2 regions of the Paeniglutamicibacter sp. NPDC091659 genome follow, and region 1 is predicted to be linked to the other one. Evidence: riboswitches for the same ligand, from Rfam matches in the RefSeq annotation. Region 1 holds a riboswitch; the other holds the start of a gene.
What was found. Region 1 has a riboswitch for thiamine pyrophosphate ahead of thiO (glycine oxidase ThiO). Riboswitches for the same ligand answer to the same signal wherever they lie in the genome.

Region 2: another riboswitch for thiamine pyrophosphate. It lies ahead of thiM (hydroxyethylthiazole kinase); the one in region 1 lies ahead of thiO (glycine oxidase ThiO).

Annotation. Positions count from the first base shown of each region.
Region 1 is NZ_JBIVTO010000001.1:137,827-148,227, forward strand. It holds gene ACIQLF_RS00625 (amidohydrolase) at 1-141, shown strand, start outside; gene ACIQLF_RS00630 (serine hydrolase domain-containing protein) at 193-1,386, shown strand; TPP riboswitch at 1,499-1,630, shown strand; gene thiO (glycine oxidase ThiO) at 1,624-2,850, shown strand; gene thiS (sulfur carrier protein ThiS) at 2,847-3,086, shown strand; gene ACIQLF_RS00645 (thiazole synthase) at 3,151-3,954, shown strand; gene moeB (molybdopterin-synthase adenylyltransferase MoeB) at 4,127-5,323, shown strand; gene ACIQLF_RS00655 (NERD domain-containing protein) at 5,512-6,780, shown strand; gene ACIQLF_RS00660 (DUF302 domain-containing protein) at 6,904-7,314, shown strand; gene ACIQLF_RS00665 (acyl-CoA thioesterase) at 7,412-8,365, shown strand; gene ACIQLF_RS00670 (SRPBCC family protein) at 8,416-8,862, shown strand; gene ACIQLF_RS00675 (glycosyltransferase family 87 protein) at 8,991-10,401, shown strand, end outside.
Region 2 is NZ_JBIVTO010000001.1:30,498-34,974, forward strand. It holds gene pgm (phosphoglucomutase (alpha-D-glucose-1,6-bisphosphate-dependent)) at 1-971, shown strand, start outside; gene ACIQLF_RS00170 (aldehyde dehydrogenase family protein) at 1,066-2,529, opposite strand; TPP riboswitch at 2,651-2,752, shown strand; gene thiM (hydroxyethylthiazole kinase) at 2,744-3,562, shown strand; gene thiE (thiamine phosphate synthase) at 3,562-4,233, shown strand; gene thiD (bifunctional hydroxymethylpyrimidine kinase/phosphomethylpyrimidine kinase) at 4,230-4,477, shown strand, end outside.

The DNA of each region.
Region 1 (10,401 bases):
GCCGCGGACTTCGTGGTCATCGACGCGGACCCCTTCACCGAGGGCAACGACGTGCTGCTCACCGCGCGCGTGCTGCGCACCGTGGTGGCAGGGCAGGGCGCCTACGACGCGGAACTCGCCGCGTCCGGCCTGGCCGGCTAGCGCCGTACGGCCCCGAATCCGAGCCAGCCCCCCCCGACAGGAGAGAAACCCATGACCGAGACCACCGAGCAGCACCGTCCCACCGCCGCGCAATGGCAGGAACCCGAGCACCTGCGCTGGTCGTTCCAGCACATGGACGAGCTTTTCCCGAGCGCAACCATCGGCGCCGCCGGCCCGGCGGCGGAACTCGCCAGGCATCCGCGGGACCTCAGGACCCTTGAGGTGCCGCTGCCCGGCGGCGTCAGCCTGAGCGTCGCCGAGATCCTGGCGGAGACCCGCACCGACGCGTGGGCGGTGCTGCACGGGGACCGGCTGGTCACCGAGGAGTACTTCGGGGAGATGGGTGCAGGCACCCGCCATCTGCTGATGTCGGTGAGCAAGTCCCTGGTGTCCTGCGTCGTCGGCTCCCTGGCCGGCTCCGGCGCCATCGACGTCGCCACGGGAATCGAGCACTGCATCCCAGGGCTGCGCGGCACCGGGTACGAGGGCGCCACCGTGAGGGACCTGCTGGACATGCGCAGCGGCGTCAGGTTCTCCGAGGAATACCTCGACCCCGCGTCGGAGGTACGGCAACTCGACCGGGCGATCGGCTGGGCGCCGCCGATTCAGGGAGCCCCCGAGACGCTCAAGGATTTCCTGCGGAGCCTGCAGCGCGAGCGGGAACACGGCGGCAGCTTCGCCTACCGCAGCTGCGAAACCGACGTGCTTGGCTGGCTCTGCGAGGAGGCCGGCGGCAAGCCGTTCGCGGACTTGGCCTCGGAGCTGCTCTGGTCACGGATCGGCGCCGAAAACGACGCCTACCTCGTCCAGGACGCAGACGGCACCGGGGTGTTCGACGCCGGCATCTGCGCCACGCTGGGCGACCTGGCCAGGTTCGGGGCGATGGTCAGGGACGGCGGGTTGTCGCTGACCGGGCAACGCGTGGTGGACCGGGCCTGGGCGGATGACATCTTCGCCGGGGGAGCTGACTCCCGGGAGGCCTTCGCCGCGGGAGACCACGAGGAAGACATGCCCGGCGGCATGTACCGGAGCCAGTTCTGGTTCCCCTCCGGGGACCGGGACGCGGCCTTCTGCCTGGGCATCCACGGCCAGATGATCTACATCAACCGCGCAAGCGGCGTGGTCGGGGTGAAGCTCTCCTCCACCGCGCTGCCGGTGGACCCGTTCGAGGGGCCGGCCGCGGAAGCGATGTTCGGCGCGATCAGCGACCACCTCGTGGCAACCTCCCCCGCGCCGGGGGACTGACTGTCCGGGCGCCTGCCCGCGGTGCCACGGTGACCGGGCGGGTACCTCCCGATCCACCGGAACGGCATGGCGTCATGTTCGGCGTGGGCCGGCTCGTATCCCCTACACTGGGTTTCGTACCGCGGGAGCCAGTGATGCTGGCTGAGAGGGCGCCTTGAGCGCCGACCGACAGACGCCTTCCGACGCGGAAGGCGTGGAACCTGATCCGGATCATGCCGGCGTAGGGAAGGAGCCTTCATGTCGTGCACCCTGTCCGACCACATCACCACCGATCTTGCCGTTGTCGGCGGCGGAATCGTGGGCCTCGGCATCGCGTGGGAGGCACGGCGTGCCGGCCACCGCGTGGTGCTCATCGACCCCGTCCCCGGAACCGGCGCGACCTTTGCCGCGGCCGGCATGCTGGCGCCGGTCAGCGAGCTGCACCACCAGGAAGAAGACCTGCTGGAACTGACGCTGGCCTCCGCGGGGCGCTGGCCGGCCTTCGCCGAAACCCTGCCCACGGGCCCGGCCGGGAGCTGCTTTTCGACCACGCCGACGCTGGTGGTGGGTGCCGACCCCGCCGATCGCCAGGCGCTTGCCGACCTGTGCGAGGCGCAGCATCGGCACGGCCTGGAGGTCAGCCGGCTCAGCCTCCGGGAGGCCCGGGCACTCGAACCCCTGCTGTCCCCGAACCTTGCCGCGGCCTACCTGGTGCCGCGCGACCACCAGGTCGATCCCCGCGCGGTGGCCCGGGCAATCCTCGACGGCCTGGCCGTTGACCAGGATGGCGACGCCGCGACGCAGGGTGGTTGCCTGGTGGCCGCCAACGCCGCCGCCCTGCTGCACGAGGACCCCGAGAACACCCATTCCCGGATCACCGGGGTGCTGCTTGCGGACGGACGCGAGGTCCATGCCAAGGAAGTCGTCGTGGCCAACGGGCTTGGCGCCGCACACCTCGGCGGACTGCCGGAGGGCCTGCGCCTTCCGCTGCGGCCCGTGTACGGTGACATCCTGCGGCTGCGCGTGCCCGAAAACCTGCGGCCGCTGGTCACCGCCACGTTGCGCGGCCAGGTCCGCGGACTTCCCGTGTACGTGGTCCCGCGCAGCGACGGAACCGTGGTCATCGGCGCGACCTCGCGGGAGGACGGATCCGCCGGGGTCAGTGCCGGGGGCGTCCACCAACTCCTGCGGGACGCCCAGGTGCTCCTGCCGGCGGTGGCCGAGCTCGAACTGCTGGAAACCACCGCCCGGGCCCGACCGGGTACGCCGGACAACGCGCCGCTGCTGGGCCGCGTGGCCGATCCCCGCGGAACGGACATCCCCGGGCTCATCCTCGCCACCGGTTTCTTCAGGCACGGCGTGCTGCTGACGCCGATTGCCGCCCACATCGCCACCGAGCTGTTGCACGGCAGGAGCGACCCCGCCTGGGACCGTTTCCGCCCCGACCGTTTCTCACCTGCCCTTCACCTTCAGGAGACTTCATGACCACCATCCACCTCAACGGCACCACCCGTCCCCTGGTCGCCGGAAGCACCCTGTCCGAACTGATCGCCGAGCTGACCGGCCGGACCCTGCTGCCCACCGGGCACCCTGCCGACGGCGGAAGGCTGGGTGTCGCCGTGGCGCTGAACGCGGGCATCGTCCCGCGCAGCCAGTGGTCCTCCACCGGACTCCAAGTCAACGACGAGGTGGAAATCGTCACCGCAGTGCAGGGCGGCTGACGCTCCCCTTGGCCCGGCGGCCGGCGCTGTCGCCACACAATTTTCTGGAAGAAAGCAGCGAATCATGAACAACGTACTCACCCAGACCGACCCACTGGTCATCGACGGCGTCACGCTGGGATCCCGCCTGATCATGGGCACCGGCGGCGCCCCGAGCCTGGAGGGACTGGGAGCGGCGCTGGTCGCCTCGGGCACCGAACTCACCACGGTCGCCATGCGCAGGTACACCGCCCCCGATGCCGCGACGAGCGGTGGAAACAACCTCTTCGGCCTGTTGCTCGAGAACAACATCCGCGTGCTGCCCAACACCGCGGGATGCTTCACCGCCCGCGAGGCGCTCATGACCGCTGAACTGGGCCGCGAGGCACTGGAAACCGACTGGGTGAAGCTTGAGGTCATCGCGGACGAGCACACCCTGCTTCCCGACGCCGTTGAGTTGGTCGAGGCCACCGAACAGCTGGTGAACCGCGGCTTCAAGGTTTTTGCCTACACCAACGACGACCCGGTGCTGGCGCTGCGCCTGGAGCAGCTCGGGGTGGCCGCGGTCATGCCGCTGGGTGCGCCCATCGGCACGGGACTGGGCATCCTGAATCCGCACAACATCGAATTGATCGTGGCGCGGGCGGGAATCCCCGTCATTCTCGATGCCGGGATCGGCACCGCTTCGGATGCTGCATTGGCCATGGAATTGGGGTGCGACGCGGTTTTGCTGGCCTCAGCCGTGACCCGAGCCCAAGACCCGGTCCGGATGGCCGAGGCCTTCAAGCACTCGGTTCTCGGCGGCCGGCTGGCCGCCCTCGCCGGACGCATTCCCAAGCGCGAGCACGCTTTGGCTTCCTCCGCCATGGAGGGTCGCGTTCGCCTGTGATTTTTTCTCGGCGTCGATCGACGTAGAAATGCATTTTACAACGACGATAAATAATCTTTTCTTGCAAAAAATGCCCAGAAAAGCATGTCCTTTACACACGTTATCTAACGCTTTTCTCGTCGTAAACAATCATGATGTCGTTCTGCAAAAATACCAATGAAATCGAGAATCAATGGCAAGCAACTCTGTAAATAATGTCATTTTCAAACTACCGCCACTGGTTGAGCCGGGGCCTCCGCTCTCCCCGGAAGACTGCGAAAGGTACTCCCGGCATGCACTGATTCCACAGATCGGGCTCGAAGGGCAACGGCGGCTGCGCAATGCAAAAGTGCTGGTCATCGGGGCCGGCGGCTTGGGCTCCCCGGCATTGCTGTACCTGGCTGCGGCCGGCGTCGGAACCCTCGGGATCGTTGACGACGACCAGGTGGAACTGAGCAACCTGCAACGCCAGGTGATCCACGGGGTGGGCGATATCGGGCGCAGCAAGCTGGAATCGGCCAGGGACTCCATTGCAGGTCTCAACCCCGGGGTGGAGGTACGGCTTCACCAGGTTCGGTTGGACTCCACCAACGTGCTGGAAGTCTTCGAGGGCTACGACGTCATCCTGGACGGAACCGACAACTTCGCCACGCGGTACCTGGTCAACGACGCCGCGGCATTGCTGGGCAAACCCTGCGTCTGGGGCTCCATCCTCCGCTTTGACGGTCAGGTGAGCGTTTTCTGGGACAAGTTCGGACCCAACCTCCGGGACCTGTACCCGGATCCGCCGGCCCCGGGCTCGGTCCCGTCCTGTGCCGAGGGCGGGGTCTTCGGGATGCTGTGCGCATCCATCGGGGCCATGATGGTCACCGAGGCCGTCAAACTCATCACCGGTGTCGGCGAAACGCTGTTGGGCAGGTTGCTGGTCTTCGATGCGCTTTCCTCCCGCTGGCGTGAGCTGCGCATATCCAAGGACACGGAAGCGGATCCCATCACCGGACTTGTCGACTACGAAACCTTCTGCGGGCTCCCCGAGCCGGCCGGCGAGGCTGTCGCGAGCGGCACGGTGATCAGCGTCGAAGAGCTGGCCACCAGACTGGCCAAAAGGGAATCGGGCGAGGACGACTTTGTCCTGGTCGACGTGCGCGAACCTGTGGAATTCGAAATTGCCCGCATCCCAGGATCCGTGCTGGTGCCGGCGGGAGGCATCAAGGACGGGACGTCGCTGGGGCGGATTCCTCGGGACGTTCCGCTGATCCTGCACTGCAAGGCGGGTGTACGTTCCGGGCAGGCGTTGGAAGCCCTCGCCGCTGCCGGCTACGGCGGCGTTCTGCACCTCGAGGGCGGGATCGATGCCTGGAAGCTTGGTTTCCCCGGCGCGGACCGGTAGTTCCTTTCCGGGTTCTATCGGGCGCCCTCGGGGCGGTCGTTCGATGATCGGCGAGGACCCCAAACGGGTCTGGCACGGTCCGTTCCGCAAGGTTTCGGGGAAATATTCCCCTCCCCGTTCCTCTTGTGCGCGGTCCCCTTATGGGCAACTCTGGGAGAGTTGATGGCCGTTTTCCTGGGGGAGAAGCAGTGGATCACTATCAGTACCTTGGGGTCGGGCGTTCCGCATCCCCCAACCAAATCGAGGCCGCCGCACGGCTGGCCCTGTGGCGCTATGGCGCCGATGCGGAGCTGACCGAGCGGATCATGGACGCCTGGTCCATCGTCGGGGACCCCGATCGGCGCTTCGACTACGACTTCTGGTTGCTGACCCACCCGTCACCCGAAGGAGTCCTCGAGCCGGCTGAACGCGGGGCCGCCCCGCAACGGATTCCCGAACCCGATGTACTGCGGGCGCCCGGGCAGCGGCATGTGTCGGGGCCGCTGCAGCCCGAAAGGGTGTCCGATGACGTGCCCATGTCGAGTTCGACGGAACCTTTGTTCCCTGCCTCTTCGGCCTCTGCAGGAAGCAACCCGCCTCCTTCGTCCGGGGTTCCTCTTGCCGCCGCATCTACGGGACGGCTTGCGCAGCCAAGTGCGGTGCAGCCGTCCTGGTGGGAAGAATGCCTGAAACACAGCGAAAGCGTCGGGCCCGGATTCGACCTGCCGCGCATGGTGGTTCTTCTTGGCATGGTGGCCGCGACGCTGGGCCTGGTGGCCAATTTCGTGACCTACTTGGTGGCCGCAACACCGTCGACCGGCATCCTCCTGGCATGCTGCATGGGTGGGCTGGGTTTGGTCCTGATCGGCCGTCTATTGCCGCGGCCAGCCTCGCGACGGGTTGTGAAAAAGAGGGTGTTCGGGATTGGTGGAGGGGCATTGTCGAACGGCGGCAACCGGTTCGGCAAGGAAAACACGGCCAAGGGCGTGATCGGGGAGAGGCGTACTGCCCTGGCCCTTGAATCGCTGCTGCACATCCCGGGAACACGGATTTTCCACGGCCTGCGATTTCCGGGCAGCAGGGTGGCGGACATCGACCATGCCGTGGTCAACGGCGACAGGGTGGTCTTCATCGACTCCAAGAACTGGAAGCCGGGGGAGTATCGGTGGCTCGAGGCGGACAAGCTGGGCTATGTCCGCGGCAGTCGCGTCGACCGCAGGGACATCCACATGGACCACCTCCAGCGGGACCCCGCAACCGCAAAGGTCGCGGCCGAGGTCGGCTGCCATGTGTTGATCCATCCCAACGAGGCGGGAACCATCAGGTTCACGCCCGGCGGGCAGGTGTCCCCGACGGGCATCCCCGCAACAGGGGTCCAGGATGGCATCGAAATGATCGGGCAGTGGCTGTTGCAGGGGCAAAAATGCGGGTTGGTCGACCGCTACCTGATGGCGCGGATGATCGCGATGCTGAAGTAGCCCCTGGACGAGGTGGGGTGGAAGTTCCCCGGGGCAGACAAGCGCCCCTGAACGCGGCTAGGCTGGGCCGCAACACCGGCAAGCCGACGCGCAACGCACTGCACCAGCGAGAGGACCACGGCCATGGGATACACGCACAGCATCACCGTTCCACTGGAGTGGGAGGAGGCGGTGGCCCGCACCAAGGAGGCCCTGGGGCGCCAAGGACTCGGGGTGCTCACCGAGATCGACATGCGCGCAGTCCTGAGCGCCGAGATCAGCCCGGAATCGGCCGACAGGATCGGGGACTACGTGATACTTGGGGCCTTCAACGCACATCTGGCCAATCGCGGGCTGCTCACCGAACGCGAACTTGGCGCGCTGCTGCCCTGCAACGTGGTGGTCCGCAGGGCCCTGGGTGCGACCGAAACGACGATAGAAGCCATCGACGCACAGCTCCTGGCCCGGATCAGCGGCAACCCGGGCATTCGTGAGGTCGCCGACGACATGGACACCCGGTTGAAGGCGGCGCTGGATCGGTTGCGGGCCGGCTGACCCCCCCCGCGGTGCGGCCCGTCGGGCGCCGCCGTCCGGGGCGGTCCCGCGACGCAACATTCCGCGCCGTGGCGCGGCCCGCGGATAGGATTGCCCCATGAACGACGTAATGAAGCTGCGTTTCCTGGCGGCACCGACGGATGTCTCCGAGGACGGTGTCACGGTCCAGGCAGGCCGGGTCCTCGAATGGATCGACAAGGCGGGTTACGCCTGCGCCGTCGGCTACAGCGGCGGGTACTGCGTGACCGCATACGTCGGAAACGTGCACTTCACCAGGCCCATCGAAAACGGCGATCTGATTGAGATCACGGCCCGGATCGTCTACACCGGGCGCAGCAGCATGCAGGTGGTCGTTACCGTCGACGCCGCCGACGTGCGCGAACGCATCTTCCGCCCGGCCATGGACTGCATCCTGGTTTTTGTTGCGATGGACGAGGACCGCAAGCCCAAGCAGATTCCGAACTTCGAGCCGGCCGACGCCGAAACGGCGCAGCTGGCCGCCGGTGCCGCCGAACGCATTGCGGGGCGGGCGGAGATCCGCAATGCCATGTTCGGCCAGGCCTACACGGATGCGGGCACCACGCCGCGCGAGACCTTCAGGTTCCTGGCTTCCCCGACGGACGTGAACTGGGGCGGGAATGCGCACGGCGGGATTGTCATGCGCTGGATCGACGAGGTGGCCCGGGCCTGCGCCATGAGCTGGTGCGGGAAGGACGCCGTGGCCGTCTACTCCGGAGGCATCCACTTCCTGAGCCCGATCCACATCGGCGACGTCGTCGAGCTCGAGGCCCGGCTGATCCACACCGGCCCGCACTCCATGCACATCGCCGTGCATGTCCGTGCGAAGGATCCGCGCGGGACCGAATGGCGCGACACGACCCAATGCATGAGCATCTTCGTCACCCGCGACGAATCGGGACACGCCTCAGAGGTCCAGCAACTGGTGCTGCGCAGCGACGAGGACCGCCGGCTCGACGAGCACGCGCTGGACCTGGTCCGCCGGCGGGCCAGCCTGTCGCCGCTGCAGTTTGCCGAGGAACGAAAGTACTAGAACGACCGGAACACGGGGAGATGGGTCGGTGCAACGCATAGCATGGGCGGATGAACCAATCCCCGTTCCTGCAAACCCGCAGCCGCTTCGTCGACGCAACACCCCATGAAGTCTTCGAGCTGCTGAGGGATCCGTCCATGCATCCTCTCATCGACGGCTCCGGCACGGTTCGGGCCGCGCTGGGCAAGGGAGACAAGCTCATGCCGGGCAGTGAGTTCGGGATGCAGATGCGCATGGGCGTGCCGTATCGGATCAGCAACACGGTGGTCGAATTCGACCAGGATACGTTGCTTGCTTGGCGGCACTTCAGCGGGCACCGCTGGCGCTACGAGCTGGAACCAAGCGAGGGCGGAACCCTGGTCAGTGAAACCTGGGATGCCAGCCGCCTGCGGCACAAATGGGTGCTTCGGCTCCTGGGTTACACCCGAACCACCGGACCCAACATGGAGCGAACCCTGGAACGGCTTGCCGCACACTTCGCCGAAAACAAGAAGTAGGAGACCGCCTTGCCCGCCCCGCGTGCGGGAACAGGGACCAGCAGGCCGTCCCCACCAGATGTCCACAGGACCACGCCACAGGCATTCGTGAGGAGGCTATGGCCGGTCGACCAACTAGGCTGAAATCCATGAGCCACACCCCTACCCAAGGCCCCCCGAAGCCGCGCATCGGCCCGGTGCGCATCACCGTGCCGAGCCGCAGCGACGCGTTCCTGCGCAAATTCACCGAGGTCATTGGCGGGCCGCTGGGCAGGCATTCGAGCCCGGGGCGCATCAGTCCCGGCTTCTTCACCGTCGAACGCGTCCTCATCATTCTCACGGTGATCGCCGCGCTGCTGGCCGTGGCCTCCAAGAACGCGTGCCGGATGAACGGCTGGGGCGGCACCAATGCCTACGCGTGGGCCTGCTACTCGGACTGGACCTCGCTGTTCCACGCCCGCGGGTTCGCGGAGAACCCCTTTGCCCCGTTCGCCACGGGGGCCGAGTTCGAGTACCCGGTGCTCATGTCGGTGGTGGCGTCGCTGACCGCCGCGCTGATTCCCGCGGGGGAGTACAACCGGGCGCTGGCCTTCTTCGACCTGAACTTCCTCCTGATGGTGGGCCTCTGGATGGTGGTGGTGATCGCCACGGCACGCACCGCCGGGCGCCGGCCCTGGGACGCGGCGATGGTGGCGCTGGGACCGGGCATCATCCTGGCCGGAAGCATCAACTGGGACATGTGGGCCGTGGCCTTCCTGGCCCTGGCGATGCTGGCGTGGTCGCGCCAAAACGCCTTCCTGGCCGGGGTGCTGATCGGGCTGGGCACCGCCATGAAACTCTTCCCCATACTCTTCTTCGGCGCGGTGATAGTGCTGGCCATCCGCACCGGTCGCTACCGGCCGCTGTGGGTGTCCCTGGGCGGCGCGGCCCTGGCCTGGACGGCCGTCAACCTGCCGCTGGCGGTGGTGAACTTCGATGCGTGGAAGCACTTCTTCACCTTCACCGAGGACCGCGGCGCCGGGCTCTCCTCCTTCTGGCACATCTGGAACGTCACCGCGGCGGCGGTCCCGGGCATGGCCACCCTCGATGCAAGCCTCATCAACGTGCTGGCGATGGGCCTCTTCGTGGCCAGCTGCGCGGGCATCGCCTACCTGGGGCTGCGCGCCCCGGTGGCCCCGCGCCTGAGCCAACTGGTGTTCCTGATCGTGGCGTCGTTCGTCATGTTCAACAAGGTCTATTCGCCGCAGTTCGTGGTGTGGCTGATCCCGCTTGCCGCGCTGGCCTGGCCCAAGTGGAAGGACTTCCTCATCTGGCAGCTCTTCGAGGTGCTGCACTTCTGGGCGATCTGGATGTACCTCTACGCCTCCACCGCGGACATCAAGGCGTCCAACACGTTCCCCACGTCGTTCTACGTGTTCGCGGTGCTCGGACACATGATCGCCACGGGCTACCTGATGTACCGGGTGGGCGAATCGATGTTCAGGCCGGAGCTGGACCCGGTGCGCCGGGTGGGGCAGCTCGACCCGCAGGCGGGCGCCTTTGCCGGCGCGCCGGACAAGT
Region 2 (4,477 bases), 110 kb from region 1:
CGATCCGCAACGCGGGCGTGCGCATCGGCGCCGACCCGATGGGCGGGGCCTCGGTCGACTACTGGGCCGCGATCGCCGAAACCCACAGGATCGACCTCACCGTCGTGAACACCCAGGTCGACCCGCGCTTTGCGTTCATGTCGCTGGACACCGACGGCAAGATCCGCATGGACTGCTCCTCGGCCTCCGCCATGGCCTCACTGATTGCACAGCGCAATTCCTTCGACATCGCCACGGGCAACGACGCCGACGCCGACCGCCACGGCATCGTCACCCCGGATGCCGGGCTGATGAACCCGAACCACTTCCTGGCCGTGGCCATCGAGTACCTGTACTCCAACCGCAGCGGCTGGTCCAAGGACGCCTCGATCGGCAAGACCCTTGTGTCCTCCTCCATGATCGACCGCGTCGCCGCGGACCTCGGCCGCAAGCTGGTGGAGGTCCCGGTGGGCTTCAAGTGGTTCGTGCCGGGTCTGCTGGACGGCTCGGGCGCCTTCGGCGGCGAGGAATCCGCCGGCGCATCGTTCCTGCGCCACGACGGCACCACCTGGACCACCGACAAGGACGGCATCATCATGTCCCTGCTGGCCAGCGAAATCACGGCAACCACGGGTTCCACCCCGTCGGTGCACTACGCACGCCTGGCCGAAACCCACGGGGCGCCCAGCTACGCGCGCATCGACGCCCCGGCCACCCGCGAGCAGAAGGCAAAGCTCGGCAGCCTGTCGGCAACCGACGTCACGGCCGACGAGCTTGCCGGCGAACCCATCACGGCGCGGCTGACCGAGGCCCCGGGCAACGGGGCGAAGATCGGCGGCCTGAAGGTCACCACCGAAAACGCCTGGTTCGCGGCGCGCCCGTCGGGCACCGAGGACGTCTACAAGATCTACGCGGAGTCCTTCCTCGGCGACGAACACTTGGCCCGGGTGCAGGCCGAGGCCAAGACGATCGTTGATTCGGTGCTCGGCTAGAAACCGCTAAACGGCCGGCGGGAATCGACATGGATTCCCGCCGGCCGCCGGTTTTTTGGTGCGCCTGTTTTTGGTTGGGCTGCTTCTGGTTGGGCTAGAGCAGCCTGTCGATGATCTTGCTCTTCGCCCAGGTGTACGGCGGGTAGATCGCCTTGAGCGTGTCGACCACCGCGGTCTTGACCATGACCGGGCGCATCTGCGAGAGCCGCTCGAAGCCGTGGCGGCCGTGGTAGGAACCCATGCCGGAGGCCCCGACCCCGCCGAAGGGAAGCGACGGCACCGCAAGGTGCAGGTTCGGGGCGTTGTGCACGATCGCCCCGGCACGCACCTGGTCGCCGAAGGACGACTGCAGGCGCGGGTTCTCGCTGAACAGGTAGGCGGCCAGCGGGTTGGGGCGCGAGTTGATGAAGCGCACCGCAGCGTCGAAGCTCTCGACCTTCATGATCGGCAGGATCGGCCCGAAGATTTCCTCCTGCATGAGCGGGGAATCCGGATCGACGTTGATCATCACCGTGGGTTCGATCTTCAGCGTCGCCTCGTCGTATCCGCCGCCGATCACCACTTCCCCCTGCTCCAGGTAGGAGACGAGCCTGTTGAAGTGCGCCCGGTTGACGATCCGCCCGTAGTCGCGGCTCTCCAACGGGGACTTTCCGTAGAACCCGGTGATGGCCTTGGCCAGCTGCTTTTCCAGGGTCTCGGCCGCATTCCCGACGGCCAGCACGTAGTCGGGCGCCACGCAGGTCTGGCCCGCGTTCATGAACTTGCCGTAGGCCAGGCGACGGGCGACGGCCGCGTGGGATCCGTCCATCACCACGGCCGGGGACTTGCCGCCCAGTTCAAGGGTGACGGGCGTCAGGTGTTCGGCCGCGGCACGGGCCACGATCCGCCCGACCTTTTCCCCGCCGGTGTAGAAGATGTGGTCGAACTGCTGCTCCAGAAGGACCTTGCTGGTGCCGGCGCCGCCCTGGACCACCGCGTAGGCACGCTGGTCCAGGAACTGCGGGATCAGCTTCCCCAGCGCGATCGACGTGGCGGGGGCCAGCTCCGAGGGCTTGAGCACCGCCACGTTGCCCGCGGCGATGGCGGCAACCAGCGGGGCCAGCATGAGCTGCAGCGGGTAGTTCCAGGCGCCGATGATGAGCACCACGCCGAGCGGCTGCGGCTCGATCTTGGCCGCCGCGGGGTGCAGCGCCAGCGGGATCTTCACCGCCTTGGATTCCATCCACTCCGAAAGGTGCAGCTGGGCGTGGTCGATCTCGGCGCGCACCATGTCGATTTCGGTCAGCTTCGCCTCGACCGCGCCCTTGCCCAGGTCGTCGGCCAGCGCATCGATGAAGTCCTGCTGGTGCGCATCCAGCATGCGTTCCAGGGCCTTGAGCTGCGATGCCCTGAAGCGCCTCGGGTGCGCCAGGCGCGTGGCCACCACGTCGTGCATGGCGTCGACGATCTCGACGATCCTTGCCGGATTCTCCGCGACGACACGGGGTAGCTCAAGCTCGTTCGACGCCGCGCTCTCCAGGGGAGCCACGGGTTCGGAAGTGTAAGGAAAAATGCCCATACCCAGAGCCTACGGCGCGGCCGCCTGCTCCGACAGCCTGCCGCGCCCGGCGGGCCTGACCCGAAACGCCGGCGGAGGAAATGTAGTTGCACCGAGGGCCCGACCGTGGGGTAGGCTCGCGCTTAGTGACACGGGGTGTTGGCGCGCATGCGCACCAACTGAGATAAGACCCGTCGCACCTGATCTAGTTCGTACTAGCGGAGGGATGTTGCTAATGGAATCCATTGCGCCTTCATTTGTTGTAAGCCCCGGCGAGCTGGCCGACTGCGTGTCGGCCCTGCGCGCCTCCACCCCCCTGATCCAGTGCATCACCAACACTGTGGTCACCAATTTCACGGCCAATGTGCTGCTGGCCGCCGGCGCCTCGCCGGCCATGGCCGACCTGCCCGGGGAGGCCGGCGACTTTGCCGCGATCGCCTCCGGAACCCTCGTCAATCTGGGAACCCCCTACGCCGAACAGCGCGCCGGAGCCCTTGAGGCCGTCGCCGCCGCCAACGCCGCGGGCACGCCGTGGGTGCTGGACCCGGTGGCCGTGGGGGCCCTGCGGGTCCGCACCGAGCTGGCCTTCGAGCTGCGCGGGCTGAACCCGACCGTCATCCGCGGCAACGCCTCCGAAATCATGGTGCTGGCGGAGTCCGGCACCGGCGGCCGCGGGGTCGAGTCGACGGACTCGGTGGAATCCGCAGCCTCCCACGCCCGCTCCCTGGCCCTGCGCACCGGAGCCGTGGTCGCGGTTTCCGGTCCACGGGACCTGGTGACCGACGGCGCCCGGACCGTGCTGGTGCACGGCGGCAGCAGCCTGCTGACGCGCGTGACCGGTGGCGGCTGCGCCCTCGGTGCCATCTGTGCCGCATTCGTTGCCGTCCACGACGACGCGCTGGTCGCGACGGTCGCGGCGCACGCGTTCTACTCGGCAGCCGCCGAGCGCGCGGAACTGCTCAGCAACGGGCCCGGCTCCTTCGCGGTGAACTTCCTCGATGCGTTGGCCCTGGTCGGCCCGCAGGAACTGATGGAAAAGGCGGTGCTTTCCTGATGCGGGATCTCAGCGTTTACCTGGTTGCCGATTCGGCCTCGACCGCCGGCCGGCCGCTGGACGAAATCATTGCCGCGGCTGTCGCCGGCGGCGTCAAGACGGTCCAGCTGCGTTGCAAGGACATGCCTGCGGCCGAATTCCTGGAGGTGGTCCGCAAGTCCTCCGTGCACACAGAGGGACGGGCCGACCTGCTGGTCAACGACCGCGTCGACGTGTACCTGGCCGCCCGAGCTTCGGGTGCCAGCGTGCAGGGCGTACACATCGGCCAGTCCGACATCCCCGCCGAACTGGTCCGTGCGCTGATCGGCCCCGATGCGGTGCTGGGCCTGAGCGCCTCAAAGGACGCGCAAATCGCCGCAGCCAGCGAGCTCAACGCCCGCTTCCCCGGAACCATCGACTACCTGGGCGTCGGGGCGGTCCACGCGACCCCCACCAAGAAGGACCATCCCGAACCACTCGGCCATGCGGGCCTGGCCCGCGCGGTCGGCCAAAGCACGCTGCCGTGCGTGGCCATCGGCGGCCTCGGATTGGTCGACATCGACGGCATCGTCGACGGCGGGGCCGCCGGCATGGCCGTGGTCCGCGCCATCTGCTCGGCGGAGGACCCGCAGGCGGCCAGCGCCGAACTGCTCACAACGTGGGAAGCCGCCTGGGCAGGGGCATCCCGATGAGCGAAGACCTCACGCAAGACATCAAGAACATCCTGTCCATTGCCGGTTCCGACCCCTCCGGCGGCGCCGGCATCCAGGCCGACCTGAAGTCGATTGGCGCCTGCGGCGGCTACGGGATGGCCGTCATCAGCGCGCTCACCGCCCAAAACACGCACGGGGTGCGGGCCGTCCATGTGCCGCCGGCGCAATTCCTGGGCGAACAGCTGCTTGCCGTGTCCGACGACGTGGCCATCGACGCCATCAA